2 regions of the Caballeronia sp. LjRoot31 genome follow, and region 2 is predicted to be linked to the other one. Evidence: riboswitches for the same ligand, from Rfam matches in the RefSeq annotation. Region 2 holds a riboswitch; the other holds the start of a gene.
The links. Region 2 has a riboswitch for manganese ahead of ACSQ8V_RS00850 (sodium:calcium antiporter). Riboswitches for the same ligand answer to the same signal wherever they lie in the genome.
Positions count from the first base shown of each region.

Region 1: another riboswitch for manganese. It lies ahead of mntP (manganese efflux pump MntP); the one in region 2 lies ahead of ACSQ8V_RS00850 (sodium:calcium antiporter).

Region 1 covers NZ_CAXURX020000002.1:2,229,518-2,240,500, forward strand. Annotated here, with positions in the region: gene ACSQ8V_RS28290 (LysR substrate-binding domain-containing protein) at 1-618, shown strand, start outside; gene ACSQ8V_RS28295 (hypothetical protein) at 685-966, opposite strand; gene ACSQ8V_RS28300 (NRAMP family divalent metal transporter) at 1,008-2,666, opposite strand; gene ACSQ8V_RS28305 (cytochrome b) at 3,801-4,367, shown strand; gene mntP (manganese efflux pump MntP) at 4,655-5,224, opposite strand; yybP-ykoY riboswitch at 5,250-5,427, opposite strand; gene ACSQ8V_RS28315 (transglycosylase SLT domain-containing protein) at 5,763-6,356, shown strand; gene ACSQ8V_RS28320 (ATP-binding protein) at 6,575-8,764, opposite strand; gene ACSQ8V_RS28325 (hypothetical protein) at 8,903-9,283, opposite strand; gene ACSQ8V_RS28330 (hypothetical protein) at 9,561-9,905, opposite strand; gene ACSQ8V_RS28335 (response regulator) at 10,050-10,799, opposite strand.
Region 2 covers NZ_CAXURX020000001.1:188,414-199,396, forward strand. Annotated here, with positions in the region: gene aceK (bifunctional isocitrate dehydrogenase kinase/phosphatase) at 1-1,745, opposite strand, end outside; gene ACSQ8V_RS00835 (MerR family transcriptional regulator) at 1,886-2,350, opposite strand; gene ACSQ8V_RS00840 (MBL fold metallo-hydrolase) at 2,461-3,540, shown strand; gene ACSQ8V_RS00845 (ABC transporter substrate-binding protein) at 3,592-5,178, opposite strand; yybP-ykoY riboswitch at 5,426-5,603, shown strand; gene ACSQ8V_RS00850 (sodium:calcium antiporter) at 5,740-6,750, shown strand; gene fliT (flagellar protein FliT) at 6,893-7,192, opposite strand; gene fliD (flagellar filament capping protein FliD) at 7,214-8,794, opposite strand; gene ACSQ8V_RS00865 (flagellin) at 8,934-10,433, opposite strand; gene ACSQ8V_RS00870 (aldo/keto reductase) at 10,682-10,983, shown strand, end outside.

The DNA of each region.
Region 1 (10,983 bases), on a different contig from region 2:
GCGCCGCGCATCTACGAGTGGCAAAGCGAGCATCCGGAACTGGATGTGTATCTGGACGGCACGCATTCGGAGCCGTCGCCCGATGGCCCCGAGATCGACTTCCGCGTTACCTACGGCGAGCGCATCGATCATGCAGGCACGACGGTGGAGTTGTTTCGTGACAGTGTCGTACCCGTATGCAGCCCTCGGTTGCTCAACACCGGGCGACCGCTCGTCAAGCTGGACGACATCCTGGCTTACCCGTTGCTGTCAATAGACTGGTTTCCCAAGTTCTCCTCGCCGCCGTCCTGGCGCGAGTGGTTTGCGGCCAAAGGCATTGATTGCCCCGAGGATGTGCGCAGCAATCGCCTGGTGTTTTCGTTGTCAGGACTCGCGATACAGGCCGCTATTGAAGGTCATGGTTTCGTGCTGGCGCAGACATCGATGATCGTCGATGACCTGAGCGCAGGGCGCCTCGTGTTGCCGTTTCCGGTTGGCGTTGCGCTGCCCTCGCCCTATTTTTTGACCTGGCAGGCCAGCAGCTTCGACCAGCCGCACTGCCGCGTTTTCCATCGCTGGATTCTCACGCGCAGCCGCGAACAGCAAGTGATTAACGACCGGTTGCTCGGTCCTGGGTAAGCGCCGTGCCAAGAAGCTTTCAGGATGCAAACGCGCAGATTGCTGCCCGCGACCTTCCCGGACGCCCTACATACTGCCCATGAATTTACTGAGGCAGTACTTTCCATACACCCGGCAATAGCCGGTGACGACCCAGTGTTTTTCAACGCTGATAGGCGACTGCGCCGATACCTGAATCAGGTTGGAAGTAAATGACCGCGTAGTGGGATTGAGAATGGCGACTAGCAGAAGAACAAGCAGCCCTATGAGGCGGCGCGCCAGGCTGATTGTGCGGCCAAGCTGATTTTGGTCCATCACCAATCCTTCGTCGGCTATTGCATTGATTGCGCGCTTCAATAGAGCGGACATGGCACCGTCATAACGAACGGAGCCACGCCCGCGCATTGCTCCTAGTGCAACCAGATCATCTGCACGACCTTTACCACCACCAGCCCAACCGCCACGATCAGGTAACCGCGAAGCACACCCATCCAGATCCGCTTTGTCAGCGTGAGGTTCGGCGGCAGCAGCTCATTCAGAGGCGGCATGCGCCACGTATCCCGCGTTTCCTTCAGATAGCGCTGCTCCGTGCGCCCTTGTGTGCCATCCGATACTTCGTGGCCACGTTTGCGAAAGACCACCATGGCCAGATATCCCACCACGGCCAATGCAGTTCCACCACCCAGCAATTCAAGAATAGTCTCGCCGCCGATGTCCGGATACACAACGGATGCCGTCAGGATAATCGACAACATCACCAGGACCCAAATAACAGCGCCCGTGAAAACGTTGAGCTTCTTCGAGTTGGCCCACGGTCCCAGCACGGCTTGGTCGTTGCACAATAACAGCAGGAAAACCGTTGCGCCAGGCAACAAAACGCCCGCGAGTGTTTGCACGGCTTCCGTCAGCAGTCCAAGCGGGCTGCCGGGAATGAGCACGAGTGCGGCAGCAGCCGCCACAATGCCGAAATAAACCAGATAGAAACCCTTTGCGTCCGACACACCACGATGCAGCGAGTGACGAATCTTGAATACGTCGCCAATGGCGTAGGCAGTCGACAGCGACACCGCAGCAGCGCCAATGATGCATGCGTCAAGCAAGGCCACGGCGAACAGCGTGGCGCTCGTGCGTCCCGCGTATTTGCTCAAGTCCGCAATCACCCCGCCGGCATCGGTGAAGTTACCGAACTCGGACTTGCCGGCGTACAGCGCCGCGCAAAAGGACATCATTGCCACGCCGCCGATCATCACGAAGACAATACCAATCCACAGGTCGGCTTTCTCATACTTCATGAAACGCGGCGTAATACGCTTGTCGACTATATAGCTTTGCTGGAAAAACAATTGCCACGGTGCAACGGTGGTGCCAACAATACCGATCACGAGCAACATTACGTCGCTCAGTTTGGAATGTGCCGGCCAGGTTGGCACAAAGAAATTGCTTGCCATCTGCGACACGGGCGGATGGATCGATACGAGCACGGGAACAAGCAGCAAGCTCAACAGACATAGAACAATCGCAAAGCGCTCGAAACGTCTGAAGCTTCCCGTACTGACGGCCGCCATGGTCAGCGCTGCGGCAATGCACACACCCAGTATTTTGGAAATGCCGAAGAAATCGAGGACAAACGTGATGCCGATAAATTCGGTCACAATAGTGAGCGCGTTGAGAATAAACAGGTCGATGACGCTAAAGGCACCCCAGAATTTTCCAAAGCGTTCGAAGATCAGGCGGGCGTGACCGACTCCGGTAACAGCCCCCAGACGCAGCACCATTTCCTGGTTGACGAATAGAACCGGAACCAGCAGCAGCAACGTCCATAGCAAGGTTGTTCCGTAGTTCTGACCCGCTTGTGTATAGGTGCCGAAAGCGCCGGCGTCATTGTCGCCCACCATCACGATCAGGCCGGGGCCGAGAATGGCCATGAGCGTGCGGATGCGTGCCCACCAACTGGTGCGTGCGCCTGTGTCGTGTTGGGCGATCGTGCCGAGTGCACCCTTGATGTCGCCAACGTGCGCATCATCGAGCACAGCGCTGCGCGGTGGTAGAACCTGGGATGGAGTGGACATTATTATTTTCCAGAAAGCGTGGGTGGCCGATAGGGATGTGCCGTACTTATCCCGTGTACGAACGACGCGAGTCATCCCTTGATGAAGCCCAGGAGACCCCGCGCGGTGTACACGGGAACGTTATTAATCAGGCGTGAAAGATGAATTTTCGAAATGCGCGCCATGCGCTAGCGCAGCGATGCCGGCGGGTGGATTCCAGCGACAGCATGGCGTTGTCGTGAAGGGGTGATTCCTGGACGTGCGGACGGTGTGAGACGAGCAAACCGAAGTTCATGATGCTTCTCCGACTATTGGCTTTTCAGTGGTTGGAAAGCCAGCAGAACGGTATTCGGACACGCAATGCGTGCGACGAAAAGGATCTACTCGCCTTCCCTGGCAAAAGTGAAAGTACTGCGGCGTATGGGATAACTGTCACTGTCCGGCATGGCGGCTCCTTTGTTGCGTATGCACGCACGTCATCATCCGCACGGCGCACTTTCTGTTTCAAAAGCGCGAGCGGAACCAGTCACGAGTGTTAGCTCGCAACGCGATTCGTATGGACGCGAGCAATCCCGACGTCAATACGCTTGTTTCAAGGTGCACGGGGTATTCACTGCGGCGCGCACCGTCTGCCTGCTGGCAAGACGGCGGCTAGGGAATCAAGCGCGAACGTCCTGCCGGTCAGGCAGAGAAAAACTTCGAAGGTCGACTACTACAACTGTCCAAGGCATTAGCCCCGTTTGTTACGATGCCCGGATTCTAGGCGCGCGTTAAATGTCAAGTCAACCCCATTCGTTAAGCAGAGCAGAAATAGTTTTAACGCGTTGTCGATGCGTGGTTATTACATCCTTAAGACTTCATTTTTCGCACCAAAAGCAATACGCGGGCAATGTATGCGTAAGCATAATGAAACGAATTACTGGCTGACGTCGGCGTTGCTCCCGACTTAAAGGGAATGTCGATTGTGCTGCTTTTCACTGAGTTGAACGCCAGCTCGCTGCCGGCGATCTCTTAGTGGGTACACGCGTAGAACTGCCGCTCGTCGGATGAAACCAATCGGCGTATGGTGGAGTAACCCGTGGAGCACGCAATAAGGACACGCGTAAGGAAAAGGCGAGACACGGCCCGCGCCGCAATCAACCGAAGGAGGCGACCATGAACATCGCGAATTCGTCCGCCGCGCCGCTCGATGCAAGCGCCGGTGTGCTGCGTTATTCATCCGCGCAGATCGCTCTGCACTGGGTAATCGGGTTGGCGATCATCGTCATGCTCGGTATTGGCCTCTACATGGCCGGGCTGCCGAAAGGCCTCGCTTTCAAGTCGAGCCTGACCAACTTCCACAAGTCGCTCGGGATGACCGTCTTCCTGCTTGTGCTGATTCGCATCGTGGTTCGCCTGGTTGCAGGCCGGCCTCCGCTTCCCCCGATGCCAGCATGGCAACGCGTCGCCGCGAGCATGACCCAAGGTCTTTTATACGTGGCGATGATCGTCATGCCGCTGACGGGTTATCTCGGCTCGTCATTCAACAAGTTCAGCACGCGCTTCTGGGGCGTCCCGCTGCCAATGTGGGCCTGGGACGACCCCGGCTTGCGAAAGATTTTCTTCACGGTGCATATGGTCAGTGCCTGGGTGTTGATCGCGCTGATCGTTCTGCATGTAGCCGGTGCGCTCAAACATCAGTTGATGGACCGCGATCGACTGATGGAAAGGATGCTGCCATGACGAGGCCCGACAGATCCTTGAGTGACGGACACAGCAAGGGTCCCGTCGGATGAAAATGGAAATGCGTGGTTCGTCTGAACTATTTCGCAACCCTTATTAATTTATAAAAATCTCTGCCATGAACAATCCCCTCGTTTCGACGCGCGTCCTGGCATCGGCACTCGCTGCGCGGCTGCCGGCAAAGACCGCCGGACGTCCCCTCCATGCGAGGCATTGAACGCGGTCGCGGCAAGAATCTCCACGCACAAGAAGGAGCGCCTTGCCGCAGCCAACCGCAATCCGCTACTTCAACTCATATAGCCAAGATGCTCGGCCAGGATCACCGACCCGATAACAACAAGAATGAGCCCGCCCGCAATCTCCGCGCGCTGCCCCACGGCCTTGCCCAGAAAACGCCCGACCATCACGCCCAGGGTCACCATGATCAACGTCGCCAATCCGATAGTCGCGGCGGTCGACAAGATATTCACATCGATAAAAGCGAGTCCCGCTCCCACCGCCATCGCGTCGATACTCGTGGCGAACCCGGTGAACGCCAACAGCCAGAAACCGTGACTGTTGGGCTTCTCGACGTCCGGCGTGGGCGCGCGCAGGCCGGACGTGATCATACGTACGCCGAGCACGAGCAGCAGGCTGAACGCGATCCAGTGATCCCATGAGGCGACATACGGAGCGGCGGTCTTGCCGAGCGCCCAGCCAACCAGCGGCGTGATGGCTTCAATCACGCCGAAGATCAGGCCAGTACGAAGCGCCTCGCGAATCCGCGGACGATGCAGTGTGGCGCCCTTGCCGACCGCAGCGGCGAAGGCGTCCGTCGACATGGCGAAGGCGAGCAGGAGAGTAGAAGCAATATTCATGGGGATGTCAGGATGTCGTTATGGCATTCGGGTCGGGCGAGAACATGCGATGCAGCGGCGAGCCCGACCGGTCTCACCGACACATCGATGGTCTTGCCAACCCAAAAACTAACGGCTGCTCATGCCACGGTTCGATCGAACCAAGCGTGTTGACATGAGCGCTTCCAGCAAGTGGAAGCCGGCTACTCCCCAAAGACGGACGGAGGCTACCATGCCCGAAATGAATTTGTAAGCTTTCCCCGATAGGGCGAAGGGACACTCCCGGGCCGCTTCCGTCATGCCCACTGAGACGGATCAAGGCTCCGCACTGGTCCACACCGCGGACAAACCCAGATAATTTTGCCGGACGGCAAAGCTGTCACCAAAGTCCAGGCCAATACAACGCGGCCAGCCGAGAATGGCAAGCTTCCCGATCGAACCGCCGGGCAATGCCAATCGCCGACAGCGCCCAGACCCGCTCCCGCAATAGCAAACACATGATTTGCAAGGATTTTTCTCGTCGGTATAATGCGACCTTCCTTTCCAAGGCCACTTTCCCATGAGCAGACTCCTTTGGCTTGCTGCGCTGACGTTCGGCGCGATGCTAGGACCGGTGCAGGGCGCGGTGGCTCAGGAACGTGCCCCTGAAGCCGCCCAGCAAGACGCAGCAGCCAGCGACGCCACCGCCGAGGCCACTCATCAGGTCTCCCGCCTGATCTCCCAGAAGTTCGGCGTGGCGCGCGCAAAAGCGGAGCAGATTTCAGCCGCGGTCATGTCAGCCGCATCGAAATACTCGCTCCCTCCCGCCCTCCTCCTCGCCATCATCTCCGTTGAATCCCGCTTCAAGGAAAAAGCCCGAGGCGCCAATGGCGCAACCGGGCTGATGCAGGTCGTGCCGGCCGCTCACAGGCAGCTCGTGCGCAACATCGACTTGACGGAAGCAACCGCGAATATTGAAGCGGGATCGGCGATTCTTCACGGTTATGTCCAGTCCGCTCGCGGCGATGTGGGTGCGGCCCTGAAGAGCTACGGCGGTTCGAAAGCCTACGCGGAAAAAATCAGCCTGCGAGCCAAGGCGTTCGCTCCTCAATTCGGCTCCGATGCCGATGCCGGTACCGATGCCAACAGCAACACCGGAACGACCGGCGACTGACTCTCCGCTTCAGCGCTCTGCAGTAACGTAACCACCACCGATCAACTCCCTCTCATTGCCCGGCGCGAAGCGATCCTTGCTGATCCGGCAAAGGGCCGCCCTCACCTCCCATGGGCATCGATGAGGGAAACAATAATCCCATTGCCGCCGTCCCTGTCCGACTCGGGATGTCTCGGACTACTCAGCAATTTTTTCACGCCGAATACCGCACCGATGAGTTAGCGCAGCACCAGTTCCCGCAGTTCGTCGATATTAAACGGCTTCGCAAGAATGGTCACCCCGGTGTGACGCGCGCGCTCGAATTCGTCGGCATAACCGGTCATCAATACAATCCGTTGCAAGGGCCAGGTACCGCGCACTTTCTCAGCCAGGTCGATGCCGTTTAACCGGCCAGGCATTTGTATATCCGACAACACCAGGTCGAAGCGGCTGCCTTCGCTGAGCAGGTCGAAGGCTTTGTCGGCGGTGAGTTCGTGGCGCACATCGCAGCCAAAGGTGGCGAGCACCGCCGCCACACCCGCCGCCACTTCCTCGTTGTCTTCCACCAGCAAGATCGAACCCGGATGCAGCCGCGCGGGCGCAGCCTTGTCCGGCGAATCCAGCGTACCTGGCGAATCCGCCGGGTACGCCGCGTCGTCCGGCGCAGTCACCGGCACGGCGGATGGAGCGTGGTATCGGGGCAGATAAATCCGCACGGTCGTGCCGCGTCCCGGCACGCTGTCAAGGCGCGCGGTACCACCCGCCTGCTCGCATGCCGCCAGCACTTGCGCCAACCCCAGGCCCGTGCCCGAGCCGCTGAGCTTGGTCGTGAACAGCGGCTCGAATGCACGCCGTGCGGTCGTTTCGGGCATGCCCTCGCCGCTGTCGGTGAAGGCGAGCAGCGCATATTCGCCGTCGGGCAAAACGTTGTCGGCGGTCACGCGAACATTCTGGCTGCGGATGACAAAACGGCCGCCGTGGGGCATCGCATCGCGGGCATTCACAACAATGTTGATGATCGCGAACTCGAGTTCGGTAGCGTCCGCGCGAACCTGCCACATGTCCGGCGGCACGTGCACTTTCACCTGGACCTTCTCCCCCGCCGCCGTTTCGATCAGCCCGGCCGCCGCGGGCAGCCAGACAGCGAGGTCGATCGGCGCCTGCTTGAGCGGTTGCTTGCGTGCGACGCTGAGCAAGCGTCGTGCGAGCGCTTCGGCACCGGCGGTCGCGCGCTCCACTGCCAGGACTTCCCTTTCAAGCCCATTGAAATTCTTGCGCCGTGCAAGCTCCATATTCGCCGCCACCACCATCAGCAGGTTATTGAAGTCGTGCGCCACGTTGGCCACCAGATTGCCGAGCGCACCCATGCGCCGCAATTGCCGGCTGGATGCCTCGGCCGAAAGCCGCATGGCGACTTCCGCCTGCCAGCGCTCCCATGCAACCTGCTGGGCCCGCAACTGGCGCAGCGAAAACAGCACGAGCAGCCAGACCGCGATGCACGGCGCCGCCGTGATCACCGCGATCAACGTGTAGTACTGCCGCCATTGCGCGAGGATTGCGGAGGCTGGAATGGCGCTTGTCACGTAAAGCGGGTAGTCCCCCACACGACGAAACGCCACCACGCGCTCCACGCCGTCAATACTTGAGCGTATCCGCAAGCGCCCGAACAGTTCGTTGTTGCGCATGGCGCTGGTGAAAGCCGTGTCGTGAGCGTGGGTAATGCCGGCGCGGTTGGGCGGCTCGCGCACGAGAATGCCGCCGTCGCGGCGAAACAGGCCGACGCTCATGCCGGACTCACCATTCGACAGATCGCGATAGAAGCCCGCGAAATAATCGCGTTTGAGCGCGATCGACACGACGCCGGCAAAACGGCCGTCGTTCAGGCTGCGCCCGACGCTGGTCGTGAATACGTCGGCTTGCTGGACGCTGCCGAGGAGCGGCAGGGAAAAATAGGGGTCCGGGCGGATGGAGCGAGCAGCGGTAAAGTCCTCGCGATCGGCAATCGACACGGCCGGCACCGGAAAATAGCGGTTGCTGGCGAGCATCTCACCCGTCACGCCGAAAATGGTGATGCCCGCTACTTGGGCGAACGATTCGCCGATCGCGCTCAGGCGGTCGTGGATGGCTTTCTGATTTGCGTGGATCTGGGCGTCGTCGCTATCGGCGAGCATTTCGACAATACGCGTCGAGATTTCGCGGTTGAGGTCGAGCACCTTGACGGCTTGTTCATCGGCGACACGGGCCACGCGATCGGCAATGTCATTGGATTCGATCATGCGGCGCTGGTAATCGTAATAACCGTAGCCAAGCAGGAACACGATCGGAAAAAGGATCGATGCCGCCAGCACGACCAGCAGGATTCGCCGGGTCGCGGCGAAATTGCGTAACGGCAATGGCAAGTCGAGTGCGGCGGAATCCGAAGAGTGCAAAGCGTCAGGGCTCCAAGGTTGGTTCGCTCGCGCCAGGGTTGGTCAGCAACGCGCTCGGGGCGGATCTGCCGGCGCTCAGCGACCGGCAGAATCCGTCAGCCCGATTCCCCAAGGACCCAGGCGAAACACCCAACCCTGTTACTGCGGCTTTGACATTGTCCCACTACCATTTGGTGATGCAGCGGTCGAGTTGTTATTTGTGCTCGAACTATTCCCCATGTTAGGCGTGGAGCCTGTCCCGGTTCCCATCCCGCCGCCCACTGCGGTGCCTCCCGGCGCACCACTCATTCCCGCGCCGTTGGCGCCGCCGGCATTGGCTCCGCCCACCCCTCCTCCGCCGCCGCCCACGCCTGCACCACCGGCCGACCCGCCACCTGATGAACCACCGCCCGCACCGCCACCGCCTGCACCACCACCTGCGCCACCTCCCCCACCCGCCTGCGCATAAACACTGCCCGCACCACCCGACAGGCCCAGTACCAGCGCAGACACCAAAATCTTCTTCGTTACGTGTTTCATTGCAGCCTCCTTGAAATACCGTTGAGTGCGTTGCGCAGGACTGACGTCGCAACGCTCGCTCTCATTCCAGTGCAAGGGGCATGCCGCGCAAGCGGCTGTTCCACGGGCGGTAACGCTTGCCTGGCGGGCATTCCGGGGATCGTGGGCCAGCAGTATTTGTGACCTTGGATTGGTTTTTTGACCAGCTTTTGCCCCACACGTCGATTCGCGCGGGGACTCGGCAAAATAAAAAACCGGGCTTGGCGGCCCGGTTTTGTCATCTCGAAGTGATTCGGTTTTACCAGCCTTGTTGCTGGTAATAACCCTGCTGCGGCGGCGGTCCGCACGGTACATACGCACGGCGGTAATTATCGAAGCAGTATCCCGGCGGCGGGCCAGGTTGCGCGTAGGCTGGCTGTGCATAGACGGGTTGCGCATAGACCGGCTGATATACCGGCTGCGCATAGACAGGTTGTGCGTACGTCGGCTGAGCCACAGCGGCCCCCACCACCGCGCCAATCACCGCGCCGCCCAGCAGCGCGCCGACTACCGCACCACCGTCTCCGCCACCCCCGTGTGCGGACGCCTGACCTGACATGGCAAGACTTCCGGCCAACACCAACACTGCTGCTACGCGTTTCATTTGAGTTCTCCAGATCCCGCGGTCGGGACTATGGAACTGATCTTATGCGGGTACAGAAGAAATAACTGATGCAGTTGGTAACGGATCATTTCAGCGGATACATATTCACGAGCGGCTATTCACGCACAAGGGCCCGTGCGTCCTTCACGCCTCGGTCGATGCCCGCCGGATAGCACGCTCCACCGCGCCGGTCTCGCCGTGCGGCACGAAGATGTAGCCCTGTCCCCAGACCGTCTGGACATAGCGCGGATCGGATGGATCGGCTTCCAGCAAGCGTCTCAGCCGCCATATGGATACGTCGAGGCTACGGTCCCGGTACGTTCCCGCCTGACCGCGCAGCTTCTCGTTCAATTGCGCACGCGTGAGCACGACCATCTCGTTTTTCACGAAGATCTTCAGCGTGGCGAATTCACCGGAACGCAATGGCACACGTTCGCCGTTGTGACGCAGTTCACGCGCGGCAAAATCGACTTCATAGGGACCGAAGCGATAAGGCGGCCGGTCCTCCGGCGCACCGGGCGACGCCGCGTCGCGACGTCTCAGGACCGTGCGGATGCGGGCGAGCAGTTCGCGTGGATCGAAGGGTTTGGCGAGGTAATCGTCCGCGCCCAGTTCGAGACCGATCACGCGGTCGATCACATCCGAGCGCGCCGTGAGGAAGATCACGGGAATGTCGTCGCCCGCCGCCCGCAATTCGCGCAACGCACTGATGCCGTCCAGCTCCGGCATCATCACGTCGAGCACGACGATGGATGGCCGCTCGACGTCAAGACGTCGTTTAAGCCCCGTACCGTCGTGCAGCACCGACACTGCAAGGCCATTGCCTTGCAGGTATTCGCGAACGAGGTCGCGCACTACGGGGTCGTCGTCGACGAGAAGAACATGATGGGTCATGCGATTCATTCTAAGACGCCGACACGCCTTTTCGCGACGCTGATTCCTTTCCGCTTCTTTCATCGAATTGCACGGAAAACGAGGGCTCGATACGTAGGATCAAAGCGCCGAGCCGCCCGGGTCAACGCATACGGGCTTTTCAAGCCGCCCCGTCGGGTCATTTTGCGGGAGCTTCGAGTAAGAA
Region 2 (10,983 bases):
CAAAAACGGACGCTGCGTTCATACGGGAAGAAGTCGGCGAGTTCGCCGTTAAGGATCTGTTCCTTATGCTTTTGCCAGAGAGCGGGGTCGAAGAAATCGGCGTGATGTTTCATGAACACGTCGCGCACGCGCGGGTCGCCGAGCAGGAATGTGTCGTAGGTTTCGGGGAAGATGTCATGCGGCCCGACGGTGTACCACGGCTCGCCCGACATCTCGTCTTCCTCATTGCGCGCTTGCGGCACTCGGCGCACATTGCAGTCGGTCAGGTACTCAATTTCGTCGTAGTCGTAGAACACCACGCGGCCGTGGCGCGTGACGCCGAAATTCTTGTAGAGCATGTCGCCGGGGAAGATGTTCGCCTGGATCAGTTCCTTGATCGCGTCGCCATATTCCTTGATGCCGTGCTCGATCTCCGACAGCGTGCCGTTCTGCAAATACAGGTTCAACGGCGTCATGCGGCGCTCGATGTACAGATGCCTGATCACGAGGTTATCGCCTTCGTATTCGATCATTGAAGGGACCTCTTTGGTGAGCTCTTTCAGCAGCGCATCGTCGAGGCGCGACAGCGGCAACGCGACGCTGGAATATTCGAGCGTATCGGCCATGCGTCCGAGCCGGTCATGGCGTTTGACGAGCTGATATTTGTCCTGGATCTTCTTGCGTGTGGTTTCCTTCGGCGGTGGGAAGGTGTCCTTGATCAGCTTGAACACATATGGAAACGAAGGCAGCGTGAACACCAGCATCACAAGCCCCTTGATGCCGGGCGCGATGACGAATTTATCGCTGGAATGCGACAGGTGATGCAACAAGTCGCGATAAAACAGGTTCTTGCCTTGCTTCTGCAATCCCACCGACGTATAGATTTCCGCCTTCGGTTTGCCCGGCATGATCGAGCGCAGGAACTGCACGTACGCCGACGGCACTTCCATATCCACGAGGAAGTACGAATGCGAGAAGCTGAAGATGATTAGCAGTTGTTCGCGCTGCAGCAGGACCGTATCGAGCGCGAGCAGGCCGGGTAATGCGTGACGCACGGGCACGGCGAAAGGCACCACGAGATCACCGTTGATGATCCGGCCCACTATGTACGCCGCCTTGTTGCGAAAGAACAGCGACGACAGCACGTGAATCTGAAAGTTAGGCGCAGCCTTGAACTCGCCGAACGCTTCGGTAATGGCTTGCATCACGCATTGAACGTCGCGCTGCAAATCCTCGAACGGCGGCTCAAGCTGGAAGTTCGTCACGATCCGCTCCAGCGTCGCGGCGAGCCCGTCTTTACTCGGGTAATACGCGCGATAGGTCGGCTTGGCCGCGAGTTCGTCGTTCTCGATGTACTCCGTCGAAATAGCCGGCCGCACGAAAATAAAGTCGTTGTTGAAGTACGAGCGATGCAGGATCTTGCAGCACACTGAATTGAAGAACGTTTCCGCGCACTCGGGTTGCCGGTGCGACGTCAGCAAGCCGATGTAATGCAACTTGATCTGCTGCCAGATTTCATCGTCTATGTGCTCGGCGTCGTACTCGTCTTCCAGACGCATCACGCACTCTTCCACCCGATCGTCGTACGAGGTGATGCGCTCACGCGCGAGCCGCTGCAGCGCGTGCCAGTCGCCGGCCTCGAATAGCCCCTTCGCCGCGATGGCCGCATCGCGAAACACGCGATAGTGACGGTCGAAGCCTTCGAGCAGCGTTTCCGCGACATCGAAGCCAATCTGCGACGACAGTAACTTGGGAAAGTGGTTCATATCGACCCTGCACTTCGTGTGGTGTCGCGTGACGTGGTGACGTTATCTATAAGTGTCAGACCGGGCTTTGAATCCGGCCGACATTGTATCGCCGGACGTTTTTGGTTCGTGAGCGAAGGCAGTCCTTGCCTGTTACGAACTCACGGCACCTTCGCGCTTTTCTTCCCGCTTGTATCCGCGGATTCAGTCGCCATTGCCGCCTTGCGCGTGCGTTTTTCAGCGTTCGTTGAAAGCAGTGCACGCCCTTGCGCTTCGTACACGGCGAGCTCGGCGAGCGTTGCGTTCAGGTCGTCCAGTTGCCGCTCCAAAACTGCACGATGCGCCGCGATGGTGTCGAGAAACGCATGCAACTGGGTGTCGGTCCCGGTCGGTGAATCATAGAGATCGAGCAGCCTCCTCACCTCCAGCAACGTGAACCCAAGCCGCTTGCCGCGCAGCGTCAGCTTGAGCCGCGTGCGCTCGCGCGCCGAATATACGCGGCGCATGCCGTTCGTTCCTTCGCGCGCCGGCGTGAGCAACCCCTGGTTCTCATAGAACCGGATCGCGCGCGGCGTGATCTCGAATTCGCGTGCCAGTTCGGTGATGGTGTAGCGCGTGTCTGTCATTGAAATTACAAGGTTCCCAGCGCTTTTCTGAAGTCGACGTTAAAATGCAGGTTAACGTTAGCGTCAACTTGGCGGCAATGCAACCACTGACAACCCGGAGAGCCGACCGCATGAACCCGCTCGAACAGCAACTCGATTACGTTTTCGCAGACCGTCTTCCTGAGAGCGGCCACGCGATGGAAGTCACGCCCGGCGTGTTCTGGGTGCGCATGCCGTTGCCGTTTGCGCTCGATCACATCAATCTATGGGTTATGCGTGACGAGATCGACGGCGTGGCGGGCTGGACCATTATCGATTGCGGCATTTCAGACGAAACGATCCGGGCGAACTGGGAGCGCACCTTCGACACGCTGCTCGACGGCCTGCCGGTGCTGCGCGTGCTTGTCACGCATTGCCACCCAGACCACCTCGGTCTTGCAGACTGGATCTGCAATGGCGGCGAGAAGAAACGATGGGACCCGGTCAGGCTCTGGATGTCGCTAGGCGAGTACGCCATGGGCCGCGTGATGTCGGCCGGCGATGGCTCCGACGCGGGCGGCGAGCGCGCCGCGCGGCACTTCTCCCGGCATGGGATGACGGACCCGGCATCGCTCGAAGCGCTGCGCAAGCGCGATACGTATTACCCGAAGCTCGTGCCATCTATTCCGCCGGTTTATCGTCGCCTGCGGGATGGTGACAAGGTCAAGATTGGCGGCCGTGAGTGGGAAGTGGTGACAGGGTTCGGCCATTCCCCTGAACATTGCGCGTTCTTCTGCGCTCAGACGAAGGTGCTGATTTCCGGCGACATGGTGCTGCCGCGCATCTCGACTAACGTCTCGGTGTTTGCTATTGAACCGGAGGGCAATCCGCTCGCGCTGTTCCTCGGTTCACTGGGCCGCTACGAATCTCTTCCCGCCGATACCCTCGTGCTCCCTTCGCATGGCAAGCCGTTTCGGGGCATGCATACGCGCATCGGGCAGCTTCGGGATCATCACGCTGCGCGGCTGCAGGAAGTGCGCGAGGCCTGCGCGATCAAACCGCAAAGCGCCGCTGACATTGTCCCGCTCATGTTCAAGCGTCCGCTCGATGTACACCAGATGACATTCGCACTCGGCGAAGCGCTGGCGCATTTGCATTTGCTCTGGCTTGCGGGCGAACTCGTTCGTCATACCCATGATGAAGACGGCGTGATCCGTTTCTCGCCCAAGTAAAAAAAGCCGGGCGTTTGCGCGCCCGGCTTCTTCAGTGAATCAAGGCAACGACTATTGAACCACGACGGTAGCGAAGTTCTGCCGTCCGAACGGACTCACTCGATATCCGCTGACATTGCCGCGCGTGATTGCCGACGCGGTCGGATAGCCAAGCGGAATCCACAGCGCCTGGTCATGGATAATCTGTTGCGCTTCGGTATAAGCCTTGGTTCGCTTGCCTATATCTGCGGTTGCCTTGCCTTCATCGATTAACCGGTCGAGCGTTGGATCGCAGAAGCGCGCGAAGTTGATACCCGAGCGCACTGCGGCGCAGCTAAATAGCGGCGATAGATAGTTATCCGGATCACCGTTGTCGCCGGCCCAGCCCATGAACAACATGTCGTGCTGACCCTGCTTCGCTTCCTTGATCAGCTCACCCCATTCGATTATTTTTACCTGGGCCTTCACGCCGATCTTCGCCAGATCCGCCTGCAGCAACTCGGCGCCCACCTTCGGATTCGGGTTCAGCACGCTGCCGTTCGGACGCACCCAGATTGTCGTGTCGAAACCATTTGGGAAGCCTGCGTCGGCGAGCAGCTTCTTCGCGCGATCGACTGAATACGGATACGGCGTGATTTGCTTGTCATAGCTCCACGTGTTAGGCGGGTACGGATTCACAGCGGGCGTGGCCGTGTTTTCGAAGACGGTCTTCAGGTACGTCGTACGATCAAAGGCGATGTTCAACGCCTGACGCACCTTGGGGTTATCGAGCGGCTTTTTCTGTGTGTTCAATGCGACGAACGCCGTCATGAACGCCGGCGTCTCGACCACTTTCAATGAACTGTCCTTCTGCGCGTCGAGTACGTCCTGCGGTTTCGGCGACAACGCGATCTGGCATTCACCGGCCTTGATTTTCTGCGCGCGCACGGACGCGTCGGGCGTGATGGCGTAGATCAGCCGGTCCACTTTAGGCTTCGCTCCCCAGTACGTCGGGTTGACGTCGTAACGGATCACGGCGTCTTTCGTGTAGCTCTTCAGCACGAACGGACCGGTGCCGATCGGCTTCGCGTTCAGGTCGGTTTCGTGGCCGGCCTTGAGCAACTGGCCGGCATATTCGGCCGAATAGATCGATGCAAAGCCCATGGTGAGGATGGGCACGAAGGTCGCGTTCGGCGTGTTGAGCTCGAACTTGACCGTGTTGTCATCGACTTTGGAGACGGACTTGATCAGCTTGACCAGACCCATGGACTGCGCGTGCGGGAAGCCGCTCGCACCCGCCACCTTGTGCCACGGATTGCTGTCGGAGAGCATGCGGTCAAAGGAGAACACCACGTCGTCGGCGCTCAGTTTTCTCGACGGCGTGAAGTAGTCCGTAGTCTGGAACGCCACGTTCGGCCGCAGATGAAACGTGTAGGTCAGGCCGTCGGGACTCACGTCCCATTTCTCGGCGAGCGCGGGCGTGACCTTTTTCGCGACTTCATCGTAGGAGACTAGCGTGTTGAAGATCACATCCGCCGATGCGTTGGTCGTCACCAGCGAATTGAATTGCACGACGTCGAAGCCATCCGGGCTCGACTCGGTGCACACAGTGAGCGGTTTCGCGATCGCGAGCACCGGCGCGATGGCCAGTACAGCGGCTGCGAGCATTCTGAAGCGCATGGGATCTCCCGTTACGAACGTGGTCGTCAGTGTTAGTTAGTCAGTCAGACGTTTCTTGTTTGGCAGTTGCAGCTTATTGTACGGTGGGCTTCGTCGGACGCGCCCGTGCAACGAATGGGCCTGCGGGGCCGTAGCTTACTGAACCGTTATTTCCGCTACAACGACCGATTCGGGATGTGCATATGGGCTTGTGACAGTTTTTTGAACATCCCGGCGGCCGGTTGCCTAATCCACCGACGCACGCTAAACTCGTGGCCGTCTTTGGGGAGTAGCCTTCCTTCCGCAATGGGAGGAGGACGCGTCAACATACTCGGCTTGTTAGCCGTGGCGCGTTCGACCGGTCAGGTTTGGCGAGACCATGGGTGCATCTTGTCGTTCACGGTCGGACGGCGCGGGATTGCACCCTGGTTCGCTGACGTCCGACCGTGAAATCATCGTGTCTCCAAAACAAAAACACCCTACATCCGCCCCAGGCCATATCTCGAGTTCGCCGGTTTCTCCGCCGTTGTTCTGCCACTCCCATTGCGTCACCTGCTCGCCGGCTTCATCGCGAGGTGCCGCATGACGCTGCTTTTCCTGCAACTCGCGCTGATGCTCGTGGTGATCCTGGCGGCATCGGAACTCTTCACCAACGCGCTCGAACATCTCGGCGAAAAGCTCGGCATCTCCGAAGGGGTCACCGGTTCGCTGTTCGCGGCTATCGGCACGGCGCTGCCGGAAACCACCGTGCCGATCATCGCGTTGATGGGCGGCACGGCCAGCCGCGCGGTGAACGAGGAGATCGGCGTGGGCGCGATCCTCGGCGCGCCATTGATGCTGGCGACCTTGTCGACGTGCCTGATGGCCGTCGCCGTGCTCAAGACGCGGGGCCTCAAAGGGATCGTTGCGCCCGAACATAGCGGCTTCACCCGCGATCTCAACTTTTTCCTCTGTGCTTTCCTGATCGCGGCGGCCGCCATGTTCGTGCCGCATCACGCATGGCAAGTGCGCGCGCTGTTTGCCGCGGGACTGGTCGGCGTGTATGTCACGTATGTGGTGACGACGTTCCGTGCGTCCGCCAGTCTTGTCGAAAAGGGCCACGGCACCGAGGCGCCCGAGCGGCTGCTGATCTCGCGCTTCGGGTTGCCCACCTCGCTTGCGAGCATCGTCTTGCAGATGATTCTGGGCGTGGTGTTGCTGGTTGGCGGTGCGAAGGGGTTTATCGCCGGCGTGGAAGGGGTCTCGCGGGTGCTGGGGATATCGGCGTTGCTGCTCTCGCTGATCATCATTCCGATCGCAACCGAACTGCCCGAGAAGGTCAACAGCATCATCTGGGCGCGGCGCGGCAAGGATACGCTGGCGTTCGGCAACATCACCGGCGCAATGGTGTTCCAGGGGACGCTGCTGCCCGGTATCGGCATCATGCTGACGCCGTGGGAGCCGCGCGTGGAGGTGATGACGGGCGTTTTTATCACGCTCGCGGCGGCTGCGTGGCTGCGTTTCAACGCGAAGAAGGGCGGGGTCGTGCTGTGGGCGCTGCTGGTGAACGGCGGGCTTTACGCGCTGTATCTGGCGCTGACGCTGGGGCGCTAGCCCATAAGAAAACACCCCGGAAGCACGTACGTGCCCGGGGTGTTGAAGTGGCCAAAGCGCTGAGCGCTTAGTTCTTATTGTTGTCTTTTCAGAGTCAGAGGAAGATTAAGGCGGCTTACCGGCCTCGGCCTCGCTCTCCCCATCAGAACCTGGCGGCCTGGTGATACTTGCTGGCCGCCTTGACCTTGTTCATCGCCGAACTGTATTCGATCTGCAATTCCGATTGCGTTGTCTTCGCGTCGGCGGCAATGGCGGCATCGATTGCCTGGATCCGCTTGATCACGTCCATGGCCGTGGCGTCCTGTTCCGGCGTCAACTCCATGAAAAGCGGTGTCCGCTCCTCGGTCAGGCTGGCCGCTTCCTGCCAGTCCGCCATGGCTGCCGCATGCTGGATCGCGAGCGTCAACTCAAGCAGGCGGTCGATCAGACTGTTCTGTTCCATGTCGATTTATCCTTGCCCCAATCAGCTGTTGTTGGCCGATGCCAGCGCACCCGCGCTATCGGCGCCGCCGAACAGTTGCGTCAGGTATTGCGAGTTGTTGTTCATCGTCGCCATCAGCGTATTGAGCGCCGTGAACTGCGCCTGGTACTGGCTGGTGAGCTGCGCCGTGTAGGCGGTCAAGGTGGTTTGCTGCGTCGCGATGCTCGCAAGGTCCGTGTTTACCGCTGCCTGGCTGTTCGAAATCAGGCCGCCCGTGGCCAGAAACGAGTTCAGGCTGGTCGTCATCTGTGCGGCCACGCCGGTCGTCTGATTGAATAGAGCCGCAACCCCGGACGGGTTGCTTTGGAGCGCGGCGGCGAGCTTGGTGGAATCGATCACCAGTGAGCCCGCTGGCTGCGTCGCGGTGGCTTGTCCCTGTAGCGTGATCCCGATCGCTCCCAGCGAGATGGTCGAATTGCCGTTCGGCACGCCGCTGTCGATAATGCCCGCCAGCGTGTTCTGGATGGTCGTAAGCATTGGGTTGGTGGCCAACGCGCCGCCTTGCGTGCTCGCTGCCGCCGAGTTGTCGTTGCCCACCTGGCCGTAGGTGGTGACAAGCGTGTTGTAGAGACTGACGAAGCTGTTGATCGCGGTGGATGCCGACGAAGTGTTTTGTGCCACGGTCAGCGTCTGCGGCGTGCCGGGCGGCGTACCGATTGCGGCAGCGGTGAGGTTCAGCGTGACACCCTGGAGTGCCGTGGTCACCGTGTTGCTGGAACTGGTTGCTGCGGTCCCGTCGATCGAGAACGCGGCGTCTTGTGCGGACGCGGTTTGCGTCCACGCGCCCGCGCTCGTGTTCACCGCCGACGTGAATGTCGATGCAGCCCCGCTGGTGCCGGGCGTGGACGTGACGCCGAGGCTGGACAGGCCGGCATCGCCCGCCACGCCGGTTACTGCAACATTGATCGTGTTCGATGCGCCCGTAGCCGTCGATCGCAGGACCAGGTGTGCGCCGTCCGTGCCGGTGACGACCGTGGCCGTGACGCCGGGATTATTTGCCGAGGAGTTGATGGCGCTGGCAATGCCGCTCACCGTGTTGTCCGTCGACGTGATGGCGACGCTCATCGACTTGCCGCCGACCGAGATATTCATCGTGCCGGTGCCGAGCGCCGTCGTGCTGCCGAACGCGGCCGACGAGAGTGTTTGCGCGCTGGCAATTTGCGTGACCGCGACAGAATAGGAGCCTGCCGACGCGGTGGTGTCGGCGGATGCCGTCAGTCCGGTACCGTCCGCCGTCGCCGTGAACTGGCCCAGGGCGCTGCCGTTGGATAGCGAAGCAATGCCGGCCTGCAACGCGCCGAGCGCCGCCTGCAACGCGCCGATGGCCGAAAGTTGGGTGTTGTCGTTCGTCTGTTGTGCGGAGAGCGTGCCGGTTTGGCCTGCCACCTTTGCATTGACGAGGCTCGTGACCAGCGACGAGACATCCAGCGACGAATTGCCCGTGGAACCGCTGATGATGGATTGCGCGGCGGCCGCTTCGGCTGCGGCGGACGCCGCGGCGGTGGCGGCTGCTGTGGCCGCGGCCGAGCCGGCCGAGCCGGAGGCGCTGGGAATCGTCGACATTGAGATGCTCCGTACGTCGGTTTTGCTTTCGAGCCTGAATGATAAACGTTTGTAAAACGTGTAGGGGAGGCAGGCCTCCCCGGAAAACGGATTGGGCAGACGCGTCTTGCGACGCGCCTGCCGTTACTACTTAAGGCTATTACTGGAGAAGCTTCAGAACTTGCTGCGGCAACGAGTTAGCTTGTGCCAGCACCGAGATACCGGCTTGTTGCAGCACTTGAGCCTTGCTCAGGTTAGCCGTTTCCTGTGCGAAGTCGGCGTCCGTGATTTGCGACTGAGCACCGGACAAGTCGGTCGACTGCGATTGCTGCGCCGCGGACAGCGACGTGAAACGGTTTTGAGCCGCACCCAGGGTTGCCTGGATGTTGTTGACCGTTGCGAGCGCGTTGTCGATCGATTCCATTGCAGCGTTCGCGCCGTTCGTCGTGCTGACGTTGATGTTGGCAACCGTCGGGGGTGCATTGTTAGAATTCACCGCCGAGATACCTGCCACTGCGGCGCTCGGGTTCGCACCGCCGGAGAAGCCCGCGACACTCGACAACGCACCGGTGAACCCCAAAATGCCGCCAACCGTCGCTGTTGCGCCAGTTTGGGTGAACAGAGCTGCCACGGCAGGCGCGCCAAGTGCGGCCCCGTTCTGGTCGGTGAACGTGAAATTGCCGGTCCCATCGGTCTTGACGGTAATCGCTGTGATAGACGCACCGGTCGTGATTGCTGCGCCGTTCGCGTCTAAACTCAGCCCACTAATTGTTCCAAGCGTAAGACCAGCAGCGCCCGGAGCGGCCGTGCTTTTCGCAGCGTTCGCTGCGTTCAACGCCGTCAGCGCCGTGCCCGCAGTGGCCAGTGAGGCAGCCTGCGTTGCGGCACCCGAAAGGGCACCTTGCGGGACCAGGGTCAACGCCGTGCCGGTACCGGTGGTGCCACTGAGCGCACCGAACAGAGCGGTGGAAACTGAGCCAGACAGTGTCTGGTTGTTCTGGTCGGTGAACGTGAAGCCGCCCTTACCGTCTGCGAGAACGTTAATCGTCGTGATCGCCGGCGTCGCCCCTGCGGCAGCTGCGGCGCCAGTGCTATCCAGAGACAGACCGGAGAGCGAGCCCAGCGTTGCGCCTGATGCCGGAAGTCCCGTACCGAGTTGCGCTGCGGACACGCCATTGCTCAGATTCAGGCTGATCGTTTGACCGACGTTCGCGCCGATCTGGAAGCTGACATTACCCGCAGAGCCGTCCAGCACGTTCTTGCCGTTGTAGTTCGTTTGCGAAGCCACGCGGCTTACTTCAGCGATCTGCTGCGCCACTTCCTGTTGCAGTGCCGCCTGGTCGCTTGCCGACAGCGAGCCGCTCGATGCCTGCACCGCCAACGTACGAATGGTTTGCAAGCTCGACGTGATCTGCGCCAGACCGCTCGATGCCGTTTGGATCATCGAAACGCCGTCGTTCGCGTTCGACACGCCTTGATTCAGGCCGTTGATCTGCGTTTGCATGCGGTTCGAGATCGCCAGACCTGCTGCATCGTCTGCCGCGCTGTTGATGCGCTTGCCCGACGACAGACGCGTAATAGCTTGCGACAGTGCGCTTTGCGACGTGTTCAAGTTTTGCTGAGCGACCAGCGAGTTAAGATTGCTATTGATGCTAAGCATTTGGATTTCTCCTGAAAGAACTAAAAGGGCTGTTTTTGGCTACTGCACGGTCCTGTTGCATGGCGGTTCCGAGTGATGTAGCCGGCCGCCTACATGGGTTAGCGGCGCGTGAAAAAAAAACTTGAGGACTTAGGTAAGGATTTGTAGGGGGAATAGCAGTCGGTGCGCAGCCTGCGAGTAAAAGGATTCGCGGGTATTCTTTTTCGATCAGTTATTTCGTGTTTGCCTACAACAACCCGGGAGCAACCATGCAGCACCGCACTATCGGTAAGTCGGAACTCAAAGTCGCGCCGCTTGTTTTCGGCGGAAATGTATTCGGCTGGACCGCCGACGAACGGACATCGTTCTCCATCCTCGACGCCTTCGTCGACCACGGTCTTAATTTCATCGATACCGCCGACGTCTATTCCGCCTGGGTCGACGGCCACCAGGGCGGTGAGTCGGAGACGATCATCGGCAAGTGGCTCAAGGAAAGCGGCAAGCGCGACAAGGTCGTGCTGGCAACCAAGGTCGGTATGCTGAGCACGCGGACGGGGCTCTCTGCGGCGAA